Regions from separate parts of the Streptomyces sp. XH2 genome, predicted to be linked through region 1. Evidence: riboswitches for the same ligand, from Rfam matches in the RefSeq annotation. Region 1 holds a riboswitch; the other holds the start of a gene.
The links. Region 1 has a riboswitch for glycine ahead of gcvP (aminomethyl-transferring glycine dehydrogenase). Riboswitches for the same ligand answer to the same signal wherever they lie in the genome.
Positions count from the first base shown of each region.

Region 2: it holds a riboswitch for glycine, as region 1 does, so the genes downstream of both, gcvT (glycine cleavage system aminomethyltransferase GcvT) here and gcvP (aminomethyl-transferring glycine dehydrogenase) in region 1, are expected to answer to the same signal.

Region 1 covers NZ_JBMMMZ010000004.1:462,941-471,909, forward strand. The annotation lists gene ACOTKD_RS11530 (glutamate--cysteine ligase) at 57-1,562, opposite strand; gene ACOTKD_RS11535 (hypothetical protein) at 2,068-2,655, shown strand; gene ACOTKD_RS11540 (DUF5999 family protein) at 2,966-3,172, shown strand; gene gcvP (aminomethyl-transferring glycine dehydrogenase) at 3,297-6,179, opposite strand; glycine riboswitch at 6,244-6,368, opposite strand; glycine riboswitch at 6,370-6,479, opposite strand; partial or broken gene ACOTKD_RS11550 (PRC-barrel domain-containing protein) at 6,589-6,900, shown strand; gene ACOTKD_RS11555 (DNA polymerase IV) at 6,882-8,633, opposite strand; gene ACOTKD_RS11560 (MerR family transcriptional regulator) at 8,701-8,969, opposite strand, start outside.
Region 2 covers NZ_JBMMMZ010000012.1:276,919-285,887, forward strand. The annotation lists gene ACOTKD_RS25170 (L-serine ammonia-lyase) at 1-452, opposite strand, end outside; gene glyA (serine hydroxymethyltransferase) at 638-1,900, opposite strand; gene gcvH (glycine cleavage system protein GcvH) at 1,947-2,324, opposite strand; gene gcvT (glycine cleavage system aminomethyltransferase GcvT) at 2,423-3,538, opposite strand; glycine riboswitch at 3,687-3,794, opposite strand; gene ACOTKD_RS25190 (AAA family ATPase) at 3,959-4,627, shown strand; gene ACOTKD_RS25195 (hypothetical protein) at 4,658-5,203, opposite strand; gene ACOTKD_RS25200 (enhanced serine sensitivity protein SseB) at 5,451-6,254, shown strand; gene ACOTKD_RS25205 (enhanced serine sensitivity protein SseB C-terminal domain-containing protein) at 6,401-7,141, shown strand; gene ACOTKD_RS25210 (ABC transporter permease) at 7,445-8,443, shown strand; gene ACOTKD_RS25215 (ABC transporter substrate-binding protein) at 8,573-8,969, shown strand, end outside.

The sequences.
Region 1 (8,969 bases):
GGGGGTACGGGTGAGGGGGACGTGTCCGCCGGCGTGCCCGGCACCGGGCGGTGGGCTCAGTCCCCGGGGCCGGCGGGCCAGGTGTGCACCGGTGCCCCGGTGCGCATCAGCTCGCAGTAGCGCCGGGTGGTGACGGCCAGCGCCTTGTGCCGGTCCAGGCCGCGCTCCAGGGCCCGGTGGTAGGCGGCGGCCTGCCAGGTGGCGCCGTTGGTGCGGCGGCGGCAGCGGCCCTCGACGACGCCCAGGTAGCGGTCGCGGTCGGAGGGCTCCACGCCCCAGGCGTCGAGTCCGGCCGCGGCGAGCGGCAGCAGCTCCTCCTGCACGAGCCGGACGGCGGGCACCCGCTCCAGGGTGCCGGCACGGCCGCCCGCCTTGGGCCAGCGCAGCCAGGCGTCGATGCCGTGCCGGCAGGCCGCGTCGAAGTTGTCCGCGGCGACGGCGAACGGCAGCCGGCTCCACACCGGCCGCGGCTCCTCGGCGAGCGCCCTGACCAGCCCGTAGTAGAAGGCGGAGTTGGCGATGACGTCGGTGACGGTGGGGCCCGCGGGCAGCACCCGGTTCTCCACCCGCAAGTGGGGCACGCCGTCGGCGACCCCGTAGACGGGCCGGTTCCAGCGGTAGACCGTCCCGTTGTGCAGGGTCAGCTCGTGCAGCATGGGTACGCCGCCCTCGTCGAGCACGCGCAGCGGGTCCTCGTCCCGCGAGATGGGCAGCACCGGCGGGAAGAAGCGCAGGTTCTCCTCGAACAGCTCGTACGCCGAATCGATCCAGCGCTCGCCGAACCAGGTGCGCGGCCGCACCCCCTGGGCCGTGAGCTCGGGCGGGCGCGTGTCGGTGGACTGCACGAACAGCGGCGCACGGGACTCGCGCCACACCTCCCGGCCGAAGAGGAAGGGCGAGTTGGCGCCCACGGCGATCTGGGCGGCCGCGACGGCCTGCGCGGAGTTCCACACGGCGGCGAACCGCCCCGGCGTCACCTGCAGATGCAACTGCACCGACGTGCAGGCGGCTTCGGGGGTGATCGACTCGGCGGTGCAGGTGAGCCGTTCGACGCCCTCGATGTCGATCGTGAAATGCTCGCCCCGCGCGGCCATGAGCTGGGCGTTCAGCATCGCGTAGCGATCCTCGGCGGAGAGGTTCGCCGAGACCAGGTGATGGTCCTCCAAGGTCGGCAGAATACCGATCATCACGACCCCGGAATCGACTTCCATGGCTTTGCGGTCGGCATAGTGGAGGGTGGTGCGCAACTCTTCGGCAAGCTGGTCGAGGACGCTTCCGGAGAGCCGGTGCGGGACAATGTTCACTTCCAGGTTGAACCGGCCGAGTTCGGTCTGGAAATCACCGCTGGCGATACGTTCCAGCACTTCGGCGTTCACCATGCTCGGCATCCCGTCGGCCCCCGCGAGATTCAGCTCGATCTCCAGGCCCATGAGATTCCTGGGACGGTCGAAACGCTTCTCTTCCAGCAGTCTCGCCAGTGCTTCCAGGCACTGCCGGAGCTTTGCCCGGTGGCGCTGCCGGTCGGCGAGGCCGATGCCCCCGGCCACGACCTTGTCCCCCATTGCAGGGTCCCTCCTCACATGGGTCGCCGCGGCGCCGGCGGCTCGCGTCACGGTCGATGATGCCCAGCCAATGTGATCGATAACGCCCCGTCGGCACCACATACCCGCTACGCTCTCGGCAACGCATCCGGTGGCACATTCCGTGGGCATGACGGGCCGTCGGGACATTGCCTATAGCACCCGCGATAGCGCTGGTGATAAACACCGACGAGATTCGGCCTACCCTGCTCGGGGAATAATACGAGGTGGCGTGCCCGGCCATGGCACAGAATCACCGAAATCACCCCCTGACGGGGCCCTGATATCCCCTTGCCCGAAATACCGGCGACAGCTAGCCGAAACACCATGTGAACACGTGTCGTATAAACTTCGGGGACGAGGCGGAGAGTAGGCGCCCGGCCCCGGCAGCCGGTAAGGTCCCGGCCCCCCTCTGACCCCGCACGCCGACAGCGTCGTCCGCACCCTGCCCAGCACCACGTGTCTCCGAAGTGAGAGGCGACCCACCATGCCGCTGCATGTCCCCCCTGCCCCTGCGCCCGCCCTGCGCAGCGTTCTGAGCGCCCTCGGTTCCCCCTCGGCCGTGCGCGAGGCCCGCACCCCGTCGCTGAAGGCCGCGCAAGGGCCGCTGACCCCCGAACTCCCGCTGCCCGTCCACGTGCTGGAGCAGGTGACGGGCCGCGGGGGCGCGCCGCGCAGCCGGCTCACCGGCTGGCGGTTCCTGATCCGCAGCACCGAGCGGGTGGTGGCCGCGGGCGAGACGGTGCAGACCGCGGACGGCTGGGCGTTCGCGCACTTCTGCGAGGGCCCCTACCTCGCCTCCACGGAACGCGCCCTGCGGCAGGCGGAGGCGCTGGCGACCCCGTACCAGCCCCGGCTGCTGTCCGTGCCCGAGCTGTACATGCTCACCCTCTGGCTGCACGGGGACGTCACCTCCGACGCCTCCTCCGGGCTGCCCGGGCCCGGCGACCTCCTGGTGCCGCTCGCCCCCGCGCCGCCGGGCATCGCCGCGCACCGCCCCCACCGGTTCGCCGAGCTGCTGCCGGTCCTGACGCTCCGCCTGACGCCCGCGCCGCTGCTCAAGACCCCGGCCTGACCCGGTTCCCCTGCCGTCCTCCCGTCCGCGCGCCCCGTGGCCTCCGCCGCGGGGCGCACACGTGTGCTCATCCTCCTGGGCTAGCCCGTACCGGCCACCCACAACCATCCGTCCGGGCAGTCCTGTTGGGAGCAACCGCCCGCACGGGTGACGCGTCTCCAACGAGTGAGGAGCGCTGCCGGGAAATCCCTGCGGAATCACGCCCGTAGGGCAACACTGGTATCGACCAACCGATTCGCCAACGGGGGGCGGCATGAACACCGAATCGAGCCGCACGACAGCCACCACATCGCAGCGAAAGAACCCTCCCATGTGCCAGCACCAGCCCACGTGCCCCTCAGCCGACTCCACCGACCGGGAAGCCGCGCACCTCGTGGCGCACCACCCGGAGCAGGGCTGGAGCCTGCTGTGCAACGGCGTCCTGCACTTCGAGGACACCGGTGAGCTGCTGCCGGACGGCCGCGTCATCGCGCCGCACCGGCCGCTGGACCCGGGGAATGTGGTGACGGCCGCCTGAGCTCGCACCACCGCATCAGCACCGCACGCAAGGCACCGCATCCGCGCAAAGGGGCCGGCCCGGCGAGATCGCCGGACCGGCCCCCGTCAGGTCCGGGCCCCTCGGCAGGGGCCCGTCGTCCTGATCAGCCGTCGTAGTCCTCCAGCGGCGGGCAGGAGCACACGAGGTTGCGGTCGCCGTACGCGCCGTCGACGCGCCGCACCGGCGGCCAGTACTTGTCGGCGGAGACCCCGGCGGGGAAGACGGCCTCCTCGCGGCTGTACGCGTGCTCCCACGCGCCCGTCACGGACGCGGCGGTGTGCGGGGCGTTCCGCAGGGGGTTGTCGTCCTTGCCCCACTCCCCCGAGCCGACCTTCTCGATCTCGGCGCGGATCGCGATCATCGCCTCGCAGAAACGGTCCAGCTCGGCGATGTCCTCGCTCTCCGTGGGCTCGATCATCAGGGTGCCGGCCACCGGGAAGGACATGGTCGGCGCGTGGAAGCCGTAGTCGATCAGCCGCTTGGCGACGTCGTCGACGCTCACGCCGGTGGCCTTGGTCAGCGGCCGCAGGTCCACGATGCACTCGTGCGCCACCAGGCCGTTCGGGCCGGTGTAGAGCACGGGGTAGTGCGGCTCCAGGCGCTTGGCGATGTAGTTCGCGCCGAGGACCGCCACCTGCGTGGCGCGCTTGAGGCCCTCGCCGCCCATCAGCCGGACGTACGCCCAGGAGATCGGCAGGATGCCGGCCGAGCCCCACGGCGCCGCCGAGATCGGGCCGACGCCCGTCTCCGGGCCGGCGGTGGGCTGCAGCGGGTGGTTGGGCAGGTACGGGGCGAGGTGCGCGCGGACGGCGACCGGGCCGACGCCGGGACCGCCGCCGCCGTGCGGGATGCAGAAGGTCTTGTGCAGGTTCAGGTGCGAGACGTCGCCGCCGAACTTGCCCGGCTTCGCCAGGCCCACCAGGGCGTTGAGGTTGGCGCCGTCCACGTAGACCTGGCCGCCGGCCTCGTGCACCTCGGCGCAGATGTCGGCGACGTGCTCCTCGAAGACGCCGTGCGTCGACGGGTACGTGATCATCAGGACGGCCAGCTCGTCGCGGTACTGCTCGATCTTGGCGCGCAGGTCCTGGACGTCGACCTCGCCGTCGTCGGCCGTCTTGACGACGACGACCTTCATGCCGGCCATCACGGCGCTGGCGGCGTTGGTGCCGTGCGCCGAGGACGGGATCAGACAGATGGTGCGCTGCTCGTCGCCGTTGGCGCGGTGGTACGCGCGCACGGCCAGCAGGCCGGCGAGCTCGCCCTGGGAGCCGGCGTTCGGCTGGATGGAGACCTTGTCGTAGCCGGTGACCTCGGCGAGCCGCTCCTCCAGCTCGGTGATCAGCGTGACGTAGCCCTGCGCCTGCCCGATCGGCGCGAAGGGGTGGAGCGCACCGAACTCGGGCCAGGTGACCGGCTCCATCTCGGTCGTGGCGTTGAGCTTCATCGTGCAGGAGCCGAGCGGGATCATGCCGCGGTCCAGGGCGTAGTCCCGGTCGGCGAGGCGGCGCAGGTAGCGCAGCATGGCCGTCTCGGAGCGGTGCTCGTGGAAGACCGGGTGCGTGAGGTACTCGCCGGTGCGCAGGAGGGCCCCGGGGAGCGCCTCGGCGGCCACCGCGTCGAGCGCCTCGGCGTCGCCCGCCACGCCGAACGCGGCCCAGACGGAGTCCAGGTGGGCGCGGGTGGTGGTCTCGTCGCAGGCGATGCCCACGTGGTCGGCGTCGGTCAGGCGCAGGTTGACGCCGCGCTCGCGGGCGGCCTCGACGACCTCGGCGGCCCGGCCGGGCACGCGCGCGGTCAGGGTGTCGAAGTAGGAGCCGTGGACGAGCTCGACACCGCCGGCGCGCAGGCCCTCGGCGAGGATCGCGGCGTAGCGGTGGGTGCGGCGGGCGATGGCGGCCAGGCCCTCGGGGCCGTGGTAGACCGCGTACATGCCCGCCATGACGGCGAGGAGCACCTGCGCGGTGCAGATGTTGCTGGTGGCCTTCTCGCGGCGGATGTGCTGCTCACGGGTCTGCAGGGCCAGGCGGTAGGCCTTGTTGCCGTCGGCGTCGACGGAGACGCCGACGAGGCGGCCGGGGAGGCTGCGGGCGAACTGCTCGCGCACGGCCATGAAGCCGGCGTGCGGGCCACCGAAACCCATGGGCACGCCGAAGCGCTGGGTGGTGCCGACCGCGATGTCCGCGCCGAGCTCGCCGGGCGAGGTCAGCAGGGTCAGGGCCAGCAGGTCGGCGGCGACGGTGACGATCGCGCCGAGCTCATGGGCGCGCTCGATGACCGGGCGCGGGTCGCGCACGGCGCCGGAGGCGCCGGGGTACTGCAGGAGGACGCCGAAGACGCCGCGCTCGGCGATCTCGTCGGGGATGCCCGCGCTCAGGTCGGCGACGACGACCTCGACGCCCGTCGGCTCGGCGCGCGTCTCGATCACGGCGATCGTCTGCGGCAGGGTGTCGGCGTCGATGAGGAAGACGCCCTGCTTGACCTTGCCGACGCGGCGGGACAGCGCCATGGCCTCGGCGGCGGCGGTGCCCTCGTCGAGGAGGGAGGCGCCGGAGGTGGGCAGCCCGGTCAGGTCCGCGACGACGGTCTGGAAGTTGAGCAGGGCCTCCAGGCGGCCCTGGGAGATCTCCGGCTGGTACGGCGTGTAGGCCGTGTACCAGGCGGGGTTCTCCATGACGTTGCGCAGGATCACCGGCGGGGTGAACGTGCCGTGGTAGCCCAGGCCGATCATCGGGGCGAGGACCTCGTTGCGGCCGGCCAGCGTGCGCAGCTCGGCGAGGACCTCGGCCTCGCTGCGGGCCTCGGGCAGGGCCAGGGCCCCCACGCTCTTGATCACTTCCGGCACGGCGGCGGCGGTCAGCTCGTCCAGCGAGCCGAAGCCGACCTGGGCGAGCATCTTGGCCTGGGCCTCGCCGTCAGGGCCTATGTGGCGGCGCTCGAACGGGGTGTCCCGCTCCAGGTCGGAAAGGGCGATGCGGTGGGCGGTCATCTGCGGAGGCCTCCTGGTCGTTGCGACCTGCGAGGGGTACCACGGCGCGGGTACCCGGACGGCCTCCCCCTCTGTCATCTCAACCTGAGAGCTTCACCGGCCCGCGGCACGCGCGGCCCGGCTTTCACCGTCGGTGAGGAGGGGCTTCGGCGCTGTGGCTGACCGGGCCCGCCCTGCTTTCCAGAGTGACCTTGTCCGTGCGGTACGGGTGCCTGAGAGATTCCGGGGAGGATTTGCTCCTTCGGCGCCTCCGCCGACCCCGCTGGGCGGGCTCCCGGAGGACTCTCCCGCACGGATTCTGCGGCCACTCGCCAGACTACCAGCGCATGTTTCCCGCCGGATCTCCCGAGTGGCCGCTTCCCGCTTTGTGTTTTTGGGTGGGAGGAGGCGCCGATCCTGGGAGGAAACCGTGCAGAGCGACATCGATCCCCGGAGCCTGATCGGCTGGAAGGTCTTCGACCGGGACGGGACGAAGATCGGCACGGTGGACGAGGTCTATCTCGACGACGCGACCGGCGAACCGCTGTGGGCGGCGGTACGGACCGGCTTCTTCCGGCGGGACGCGTTCATTCCCCTGGCGACCGGTGAGATCGCCGAGGAAGGCCTGCGCACCCCGTACGACCGGGCGCTGATCAGGGAAGCCCCGGACTTCGGCGTCGGCCGCCACCTCTCGCCGGAACAGGAGCTGCAGCTCTACCACCACTACCGCCTGGCGATCCCGGGCACGGGGCGGGAACCGGCGGCGGGGCCGGGAGAGGCGCCGGCCCCGGAGGCACTCCCCGAAGCGCCGGCCACGGGGCCGGGCGCTGGCCCGGCCGGGGATCCCGGGTCGGCCGGGGGTCCCGGACCTTCCCCCGGCACCGGGTCGGCTACGGGTCCCGAGACCGCTCCGGAGTCGAGTGCGGGCCCGGGATCGGGCTCAGGCGCGGGGCCGGCCGCGGCGGCGTTCGTCGCCGGGCCGGGCTTCGGGGAGGCCGGGCCGGGCGGCTCCGGTACGTCTTCCGGTGCGGCGGATTCCGACGGCCCTGGACCCGGGTCGGCCTCCCTCACCTGAGCCGCGGGCGGGTCCGGACACGCCGCGTCCCCGTCCGGCCGGGCCTCCCTCACGAGAGGGAGCGGCTCCCCCGGCTCCAGATCCGGGTCGTCGACGGCGAACGTCCGTACCCGGCCCGGCTCCGACCAGGGCGTCTCGAAGCGGACCGTGACCCGCCCGACCCCGCTGCCCTGCACCCACCCCGCCCCGTACTCGGCATGCCGCACGTCCAGGCCCGGCAGCCACCGCCGCGGCCGCTCCACCACGCCTGCGCCCTCCCCCGGCTCGTCGCCGGAGCCCCGCGCCGGCTCAGCGCCGCCCGAGGCGTCCGCCGCGGCGGACGCCTCGCTCGCGGCCTGCGCGAACAGATCCTCCTGGGTGTAGTCGGCGAGGCCGCTGACGCCGACGCCGAGCAGCCGGACCCCCGTCGTGGTGTCGACGCCGTCGATCAGCCGGGCCGCCGCCTCCCGGACCACCGCGGGGTCGTCCGTCGGACCGCGCAGGGTCTCGGAGCGGGTCAGCGTGGAGAAGTCGTAGCTGCGCACCTTGATGACGACGGTGCGCCCCGACCGGCCGGCCGCGCGCAGCCGCTGGACGCAGCGGTCGGCGAGCCGGGCGATCTCCAGCTGCACCCGGGTCCGGTCGGTCAGGTCCTCCTCGAAGGTGTCCTCCACGGACACGGACTTGGCGTCCCGCTCGGCGACGACGGGGCGGTCGTCATGGCCGGTGGCCAGGGCGTACAGCCCCGCGCCGTGGGCCTTGCCCAGGAGCCGCACCAGCTCCGCCTCGCCCGCCTCCGCCGTGTCGGCGACGGTGGCGATGCCCGCCCGGCGCAGCGTCTCGGCGGTGGCGGGACCGACGCCCGGGATGACGCGCACGGACATGGGCCACAGCGTCTCCAGCTCGGTGCCCGGCTCGATGAGCAGCAGGCCGTCGGGCTTGGCGTCCTCGGAGGCGATCTTCGCGAGCATCTTGGAGGCGGCGAGCCCCACCGACCCGCTGAGGCCCGTCGCCGCGCGGATGTCCCGGCGCAGGCGCTCACCGACGGCGCGCACGGCCGCGGGGGTGGGCTCGACGCCGCCCGCCTCCAGATCCACGAACGCCTCGTCGAGGCTCAACGGCTCCACCAGCGGCGACAGGGCGCGGAGCAGGCCCATGACCACCTCGCTGATGTCGCGGTAGAGCGAGAACCGCGGGGTGAGGTAGGCGGCGTTGGGGCACAGCCTGCGGGCCTGCGCCGTGGCCATCGCTGAGCGGATGCCGAAGACCCGCGCCTCGTACGACGCGGTGGCCACCACGCCGCGCGGCCCGATCCCGCCCACGACCACGGGTTTTCCGCGCAGGCTGGGCTTGGCCGCCTGCTCGGCCGAAGCGTAGAAGGCATCCATGTCGAGATGCAGGATGGTCGGCGCGCTTCTCACGACACCGATGCTGCCGCATGCCACTGACAATCGCACTCACGTGCGATGCGGGCCGCGGGCGCGCAGGTCAGCCGACGCGGTTGCGGCGGCGCGCCAGCTCGTCCGCGGGGTTGGGGCGGACGAGGGTCTCGCCGGTGTCCACGCGCTCGCCGTGCAGCTGGGACAGCGCGCTCTCGACGTCGCGCCAGACGACGCCCACGGCGATCCCGAAGACGCCCTGCCCGCCCTGGAGCAGGTCGACGACCTCATCGGGCGAGGTGCACTCGTAGACCGTCGCGCCGTCGCTCATGAGCGTCATCCGCGGCAGGTCGGCCATGCCGCGCGAGCGCAGGTGCT
Region 2 (8,969 bases), on a different contig from region 1:
TAGTAGGTCTTCTCCAGCAGGGGGGCGCCGGCCTCGTCGTAGGCGAAGAGGGTCATGCCGTTGGCGTGGTACGGCAGGGAGCGGCGGCGGTGCAGGATCAGCTGGGTCGACTCGTCGAAGTCGATCTCGTGGGCGCTGCCGATCTCCGCGCCGAGCAGCCGCAGCCGCTTCGACGCGCGGATCCGCTCGACCTCGGCGTCCGCCAGCTCGACGTCGACCGTGCGCGGGGAGTAGCCCTCCAGGCCCAGCAGGACGGCCTTCGGCGTGCCGTGGCCGTGGCCGGTGGCGCCGAGGGAGCCGAAGAGCTCGGCGCGGACGGACGTGGTGTGGGCCAGCAGGCCCTCGTTCTTCAGCCGCCGCGTGAACATCAGCGCGGCCCGCATGGGGCCGACCGTGTGGGAGCTGGACGGGCCTATGCCGATCGAGAAGAGATCGAAAACGGAGATGGCCACGGTGGCTGCTCCCTGTCTGCTTGGAGGTGGTACGGGTGGTGCTGGGGGGTCGAGCGCGAGGCGCACCCGGTGGGAATCCCCGGGGCGCACCCGGTGGTACGGGGACGCGTGGTGCGGGGCACCGGGCGCTCACTCTTCAGTGTGCCCGGTGCCCCGTACATGCGGGTGAATCGGATGCCGATGTGTTACTTCAGGCCGGGGTACAGCGGGTGCTTGTCCGCCAGGGCCGTGACGCGGCCGCGCAGGGCCTCCGCGTCGTAGACCGGCTTCAGCGCCTCGGCGATGATGTCGGCAACCTCACGGAAGTCCTCCGCCTGGAAGCCGCGGGTGGCCAGCGCCGGCGTGCCGATCCGCAGGCCCGAGGTGACCATCGGGGGCCGCGGGTCGTTCGGGATGGCGTTCCGGTTGACCGTGATCCCGACCTCGTGGAGGCGGTCCTCGGCCTGCTGGCCGTCCAGCTCGGAGTTGCGCAGGTCCACCAGCACCAGGTGCACGTCCGTACCGCCGGAGAGGACGGAGACGCCCACCTCGGTGACGTCCGGCTGCACCAGGCGCTCGGCCAGGATCTTCGCGCCCTCCAGCGTACGCTGCTGGCGCTCCTTGAACTCCTCGCTGGCCGCGACCTTGAAGGAGACGGCCTTCGCGGCGATCACGTGCTCCAGCGGACCACCCTGCTGACCGGGGAAGACGGCAGAGTTGATCTTCTTGGCCAGCTCGGCCGTGGAGAGGATCACACCGCCGCGCGGACCGCCGAGGGTCTTGTGCGTGGTGGTGGTCACGACGTGCGCGTGCGGCACCGGGGAGGGGTGCAGCCCGGCGGCGACGAGGCCCGCGAAGTGGGCCATGTCGACCATCAGGTACGCGCCGACCTCGTCGGCGATCCGGCGGAAGGCCGCGAAGTCCAGCTGGCGCGGGTACGCGGACCAGCCGGCGACGATCAGCTTCGGGCGGTGCTCCTTGGCGAGGCGCTCGACCTCCTCCATGTCGACCAGGTTGGTCTGCTCGTCGACGTGGTAGGCGACCACGTTGTAGAGCTTGCCGGAGAAGTTGATCTTCATGCCGTGGGTCAGGTGCCCGCCGTGGGCGAGGTTCAGACCCAGGATGGTGTCGCCCGGGTTGAGCAGCGCGAACATCGCGGCGGCGTTGGCCTGCGCACCGGAGTGCGGCTGGACGTTCGCGTGCTCGGCACCGAAGAGCGCCTTGATCCGGTCGATGGCGATCTGCTCGACGACATCGACGTGCTCGCAGCCACCGTAGTAGCGGCGGCCGGGGTAGCCCTCGGCGTACTTGTTGGTGAGGACCGAGCCCTGGGCCTCCATGACCGCGACCGGAGCGAAGTTCTCCGAGGCGATCATTTCGAGGGTGGACTGCTGGCGGTGGAGTTCGGCGTCGACAGCGGCGGCGACGTCGGGGTCGAGCTCATGGAGGGAGCTGTTCAGAAGCGACATGAGTTCTTCCTGGACTTCCTGGGCGGAGGAGGAGGTGAGGGCGAGGTCAGCCGGCGAAGTCGTCGTACTCGGCGGCGGAGAGGAGGTCCGCCGGCTCGTCCGTGATCTTCACCTTGAACAGCCAGCCGCCCTCGAACGGGGCGGTGTTCACCAGCGAGGGGTCGTCCACGACGTCCTGGTTGGCCGCGGTGACCTCGCCGGTCACCGGGGAGTACAGGTCGCTGACCGACTTGGTCGACTCCAGCTCGCCGCAGGTCTCGCCCGCGGTGACGGTGTCACCGACGGCCGGGAGCTGGGCGAAGACGACGTCACCGAGCGCGTTCGCGGCGAACTCGGTGATGCCGACCGTGGCCACGCCGTCCGCGTCGGCGGCCGACAGCCACTCGTGCTCCTTGCTGTAGCGCAGCTGCTGGGGGTTGCTCATGGCTAGATTCTCCTGGATGCGCGTGAGTGCTTGTGCAACGGGTCTTGACAGGTGAGAACGGAGGGGGTCCGGATGATCTACGGGAGATCCCCGGGCGATCAGCGCTGCCGCTTGTAGAAGGGCAGGGCGACGACCTCGTACGGCTCGTGGGTGCCGCGGATGTCCACGGCCACGCCCCGCGTGCCGGGCGCGGCGTGCGCCGCGTCCACGTAGGCGATCGCGATCGGCTTGCCGAGCGTGGGGGAGGGGGCGCCGGAGGTGACCTCGCCGACGGTCTCGCCGCCGGCCGTCACCGCGAAGCCGGCGCGCGGGACGCGGCGGCCCTCGGCGATCAGCCCGACGAGCTTGCGCGGCGGCCGCGCCTCGGCGCGCTCCGCGGCCGCCTGCAGCGCGGCGCGGCCCACGAAGTCGCCCTCCTTCTCGAACTTCACGACCCGCCCCAGGCCCGCGTCGAACGGGGTGGTCGCGGTCGTCAGCTCGTGCCCGTACAGCGGCATGCCCGCCTCCAGGCGCAGCGTGTCGCGGCAGGAGAGGCCGCACGGCACGAGGCCGGCGTCCGCGCCCGCCTCCGTGAGGGCCTTCCACAGCTTCTCGGCGTCGCCGGGGGCCACGAACAGCTCGAAGCCGTCCTCACCCGTGTAGCCGGTGCGGGCGATGAGGGCCGGCACGCCCGCGACGGTGCCGGGCAGGCCCGCGTAGTACTTCAGGCCGTCCAGGTCGGCGTCGGTCAGCGACTTCAGGATGCCCGGGGACGCGGGGCCCTGGACGGCGAGCAGGGCGTACGCGTCGCGGTCGTCGCGGACCTCCGCGTCGAAGCCGGCGGCGCGCTCGGTCAGCGCGTCGAGCACGGTCTGCGCGTTGGAGGCGTTGGCCACGACCATGTACTCGGTGTCGGCGAGGCGGTAGACGATCAGGTCGTCGAGGATGCCGCCGTCCTCGCGGCAGATCATCGTGTAGCGGGCGCGGCCGGTGGCGACGCTCCCTATGTTGCCCACCAGGGCGTAGTCCAGCAGGGCGGCGGCCTGCGGGCCGGTCACGGTGATCTCGCCCATGTGCGAGAGGTCGAAGAGACCCGCGCGGGTGCGGACCGCGACGTGCTCGTCGCGCTCGCTGCCGTAGCGCAGCGGCATGTCCCAGCCGGCGAAGTCGGTCATGGTCGCGCCGAGCTCGCGATGCAGGGCGTCGAGGGCTGTGCGGCGAGGAGTGTCGGTCATGTGTGGGCTCCCGGACATGGCAGTGAGGACGTCCTCCCCATCTGTCATCGGAACCTGAGAGGTTCACCGGAAGCCACCGCGACACGCGGGAGCCCGGCTTGCACCTTGGGTGGAGCCGCACGCGGTGCGGCCCGCTTTTCAGATCTGCCTCGTCCGCGCGGTACGGGGCCTGAGAGATTCAAGGGAGGAACTTGCTCCTTCGGCGCCCAGCGCACACGGCGTCGCGTGCAGCCTGGGACTCTCCCGCGCGGATTCGAGCGGCCGGTATGCAGTTGGATACGCAGTTGGCGCGCACATCATTGCACGTACGAGCGCGATACGGACTGCCTGGCGCCCCTCGAATTCGATTACCTTGCCTTTACGTTCCGTGGGTAGGGGCCGGTGACGGGCAGTGACCGGACCGGGGGAGAGGCAGAACCGATGGGAACAGCACCGACAGCACCGACAGCGGGCGGGGCCGCGGCGGAGAGCGGCGGCCCTCCGCCCGCGGCACGGCCCCGGGCCGGGGTGCTGGACCTGCGCGGCGGCGCGGGCCGCGGGGAGCTGTGCTTCCCCGCGGGCGACCTGCTGATCGTCTCCGGCCTGCCCGGAAGCGGGAAGTCGACGCTCATCCGGCGCGCGGTGGCCGCGCTCGACGCATGGGACGGGATCGTCTGGTGCGTCGATTCCCAGGACGCCCGCGAGCGGTTGGAGCGGCGCGCGCCCGGCTGGCTCCCCTACGGCGCGTACCGGCCGTTCGCCCGGCTCGCCCACTACGCGGCGCTGCGGCGCGCCCTGCGCTCCGGTGCGAGCGTCGTCGTGCACGACTGCGGGCAGCGGGGGTGGGTGCGCCGCTGGGTCGCGCGCGACGCCCGCCGCCGGGGCGCGGCGGCCCACCTCCTGCTCCTCGACGTGCCCCCGGGCACGGCGCTGGCCGGGCAGGCGGAGCGAGGCCGGGGCGTCTCGCCGCACGCCTTCGGGCGGCACCGGCGGGCGATGGCCCGGCTGACCGCCGAGGTCACGGCGGGCCGGCCGCCGGCGGGGGTGACGTCGGTGCTCCTGCTGGACCGCGGGGCGGTGGACGCGCTCCGGAACATCGCCTTCACGTAGGGGCCGGCACCCGGGCGGGGCGGCCGCCGCCTACAGCGGCAGCGGTACCGGCAGGGGCATGCCGTCGCCCGTCAGGGGGAGTCTGGACAGGAGGTCCTTCACGACGGCCAGGGCCTCCGTGATCGCCGTCTGGACGCCCGCCCTGTCCTTCTTCTCCACCGCGTCGACGAGCTTCTGCACCGCCGCCGCCAGCTTCTTCAGCAGGTCGTGGACGTCGCCCACGGGGTCCGTCGCCGGGCGTCCCCTGGCGGGCGGGGTGGCCCTCAGGGAGTCCGAGAGGCGCCCCGTCGCCGCCTGCAGCCGCTGCTGCATCTCCTTGAGCGCGGCCACGTCCGGCGTCTTCGACTGCGCCTCCTTGCCGATCCGGGAGAGCAGGGTGAGCGCCTCCCCCAGCTGCCCGACGGCGTCGAGCTGCTGCTGGACCGCCGCCTTCGGCGCCCGGGACGGGGTCACGACCACGGACATGTCGGGGTCCGGGGCGTTCACGGCGGCGAGGGAGGGGCCCGCGACGGCCACGGCGACGGAACCGCAGGCGGCGACGGCTATCGCCGATGCGGCGAACTTGTTGACACGCATGCTGGAGGTCCCTTCGGCTGTCGTGGGGGCTTCCCGATCACCGTGGGACGCGTGGTGGCCCTGCGCAACCCGGTGGCCACGGTCAGTGCCGTGACAAGAGTGGGTGACCGCCCGTCCGGGCCGCCCTGACCTGGGACATCACGGGCGATTTCGGCAGCCGGCGGGAGCGGCCGGGGGTTCAGCCGTTAGGGTGCGGGTGCGGCCTTGTCGAGACGGTGGTTGGACGGCGTTGGACGAGTTGGACGAGATGAGCATCCCCGGGCAGCACGGCGGCCGGGCCCCGGCCCCCGCCGGCAGTGGCACGCCCGCAGCCGGCGCGCCCGGCTGGCCCGCCAACGAGCTCGAAGAGGTGCTCGCCGCCTCCGTGGGCGTGCCCGGCGCGGGCCCCCGCATCGTGGAGGCGCTCGGCCGCAGCCACGTCTGGATTCCGCTTCCGGCCGGCGGCGGCCAGGACAGCCCCGACCTCGACGTGCCCACGCTGGAGCTCGACGGCGCGGCCTTCGTGCCCGTCTTCAGCTCCGAGGGCGAGCTCCTGCGCGTCGCGGGCGAGCGCATGCCGTACGCGGTCGCCCCGGCCGTCGAGTTCGCCCGCGGCCTGCCCCCGCAGGTGGGCATCGTCGTCAACCCCGAGGGCTCCGTGGGCGCCCCGCTGCCCCCGCCCGCCGTCGCCGAGCTGTGCCGGGCCGGCCGCACCGTCCTCGACGGCGACGCCACCGGCGGCCGGGTGCGGCTCTTCGAGCCCGACTGGCAGGACGAGCCGACGGCCTTCCTGGCCGCCGCGGGCCTCGAGTTCACCGCCGCCCGCACCGTCCGGACGGCCCGCCGCGCCCTCGCCAGCATCGAGGGCGCCGCCCCCGCGCTGTTCGTCGGCGTCGAGCTGGACCTGCCGGATCCGGAGAGCCGCACCGCGGCGCACGACGCCCTCGGCCGCGCCCTCGGCTCCGTGCCCGTGCCCTGGCCCGTCCAGCTGGTCTTCCTGGACGTGGCACGGGACCCGGTCGGCGACTGGATGCGGGACCGGGTCCGCCCGTTCTACGACCGCGACCTGTGACTCCTCCCCTGTCCGCCGCGGCGGGCTCGTAAGCTGGTCGGACGACCACGGGGGCGCGCCGGCGCTCCCCGGGTCGCAGCAGCAGTCAAGGCCGAGAGAAGAGGCGGACCCAGGTGAGCGCGGGCGCGGAGAGCGGCGTGGAGCAGATGCTGCGCCAAGTGGCGCCCGGCCGGTACGACGCGTACGAGGCACTGCTGCGCTCGCTGGCCGAGGGCCGGGTCTGGATGCTGCTCTGGCACGGCCAGGCCGGTTCGCCCGACGCCCAGTACGGCAACATGGAGGTCGAAGGCCTCGGCTACGCCCCGTGCGTGACGTCGGCCCAGGAGCTCGCCGCCAGCGGCTGGAACCGCGCCCACGAGGTGATCTCCGGCCGCGCCGTCGCCGAGGCGCTCTCCCCCGGCCGCTGGGGCCTGTGGCTCAATCCGCACGCGCCCGGCGGCGGCGTCGGCATCCCGTGGCTCGACCTGCGCCGCATCGCCGGCGGCCTGGACCGGCTGCCGGCCGGGCCGCTGCGGCTGAGCGAGCCCGGCGTGGAGATCCCGCAGTTCTACGCCCTCCTCGGGCAGAACGCCCACCGCACCCCCGCGGTGCGCTCGCTGCGCCGCGCCTGGGTGCAGCCCGCCCTCGGCAGCGCGTACCTGGCCATCGGCCTGGACCTCTACGACACCTCGCCGGGGTCGGTGGAGTCCGTGCGGCTGATGATGCAGCAGTCGATCGGCGCGGTGCCGGACGGCCTGCCGGTGTCCACGGTCGCGATGTCGGACGAGCACGACCCCGTCGCGATGTGGATGCGCGCCAACGCCCGCCCGTTCTACGACCGCGACGCCCACGGCGCGCCCGCCGCTCCTTCCGGTTACGGGTACCCTCCGCAGACCGGGGCCTACTGACGGGTGCCCGGCGGGGCTCCGCCGCCCGCCCGGCGCCCCGTAGGCCGATCACGGTTGTCCGTATAACGGAACTCCCCTGCACACATCACGGTTGCGCATCCTTTGCCGACCAGGTCTGGCGGGTGATCGCGGGGCCGTTGAAGACTCCCGCCACAAGGACTCCGGGTCCTGCGTACGACCTGCTCCGCGTGCACGTCCCGCAACTTCTCGCACCATCGCACCATTCGCACCAGTGATGTGAATCAGCCGCATGCGCGGCGGCGTTGGGCCGGCGAGTGCCGGCCGAGGGGGGTCCACCAGACGATGACGGCACCACTGCACGACACGGACGCGGCGCAGACCGCTGCCGTCGACGTCGCCGCCGACGTGCCGGCCACGGCGATCGAGGGCCGGTCCCCCTGGCGGATCGCCTGGATCCGGCTGAAGCGCGACAAGTTCGCCCTGGCCGGCGGCACCGTCGTGGTGCTGCTCATCCTCGTGGCGGTCTTCGCCCCGCTGATCGTGGGCGCCCTGGGCCACCCGCCCAACGAGTTCCACGAGGACCAGATCGACCCCCTCTTCAGCACGCCCAAGGGCTCCTGGGGCGGCGTCAGCTCGGACTTCCTCTTCGGGGTCGAGCCCGTGAACGGGCGCGACGTCTTCAGCCGCATCGTCTACGGGGCCCGGGTCTCGCTCCTCGTGGCCTTCCTGTCCGCCGTCGTCGCGGTCTTCCTCGGCACCGTCTTCGGCATCGTCGCCGGTTTCTTCGGCGGCTGGATCGACGCCGTGATCAGCCGGGTCATGGACCTCCTGCTGGCCTTCCCCCAGCTGCTGTTCATCATCGCGCTGGTGTCCGTGGTCCCCGACTCCCTGTGGGGGCTGACCGGTTCGGGCGTGCGCATGGGCGTGCTGATCGCCGTCATCGGCTTCTTCGGCTGGCCCTACATCGGGCGCATCGTGCGCGGCCAGACCCTCTCGCTCAGGGAGCGGGAGTACGTCGAGGCCGCGCGCAGCCTGGGCGCGGGCCGCGGCTACATCCTCTTCCGCGAGCTGCTGCCCAACCTGGTCGCGCCGATCACCGTGTACACCACGCTGATGATCCCCACCAACGTCCTCACCGAGGCCGCCCTCAGCTTCCTCGGTACCGGAGTCAAGCCCCCGACGGCATCGTGGGGCGAGATGCTCGCCAGGGCCGTCGACCACTACGAGGCGGACCCGATCTTCATGATCATCCCGGGTCTGGCCATCTTCCTCACCGTCCTCGCGTTCAACCTCTTCGGCGACGGTGTCCGGGACGCCTTGGACCCCAAGGGGTCGCGCTAGCGCGCGCCGGGGGCCCGCACCCGCCGTCCTGCTCGTGTCCCACCGCCCCTGTCGGTCCGTCAGGAGGCTCACGTCCGCAAACCCGCCGGCCCGTTCCCGGGCGGCGACGATCACGGAGGTCGCGACACCTTGAGAACACAGCGGAATTCGAGGCGGAGGTCCGCCGCCGGGGCGGCCCTCGTGGTCGCGGCCCTGGCCACGACGGCCGCCTGCGGCGGCGGTGGCGGCAGCGGCAAGGAGAGCGGGGACGGCAAGGGCGCGGGCTTCAACGCCGCGGTCGACAAGGTCGCGGGCGCCTCCGAGAAGAAGGGCGGCGAGCTGAAGTTCATCGGCACGCAGGACGCCGACTCCTGGGACCCGCAGCGCGGTTACTACGGATTCATGTGGGACTTCGCCCGCTACTACGCGCGCACGCTGATCACCCCGAAGCCGGCCGCGGGCGGCGGGAGCACCACCCTGGTCCCGGACCTGGCCACCGACACCGGCAAGGTCTCGGAGGACAAGAAGACCTACACCTTCACCCTGC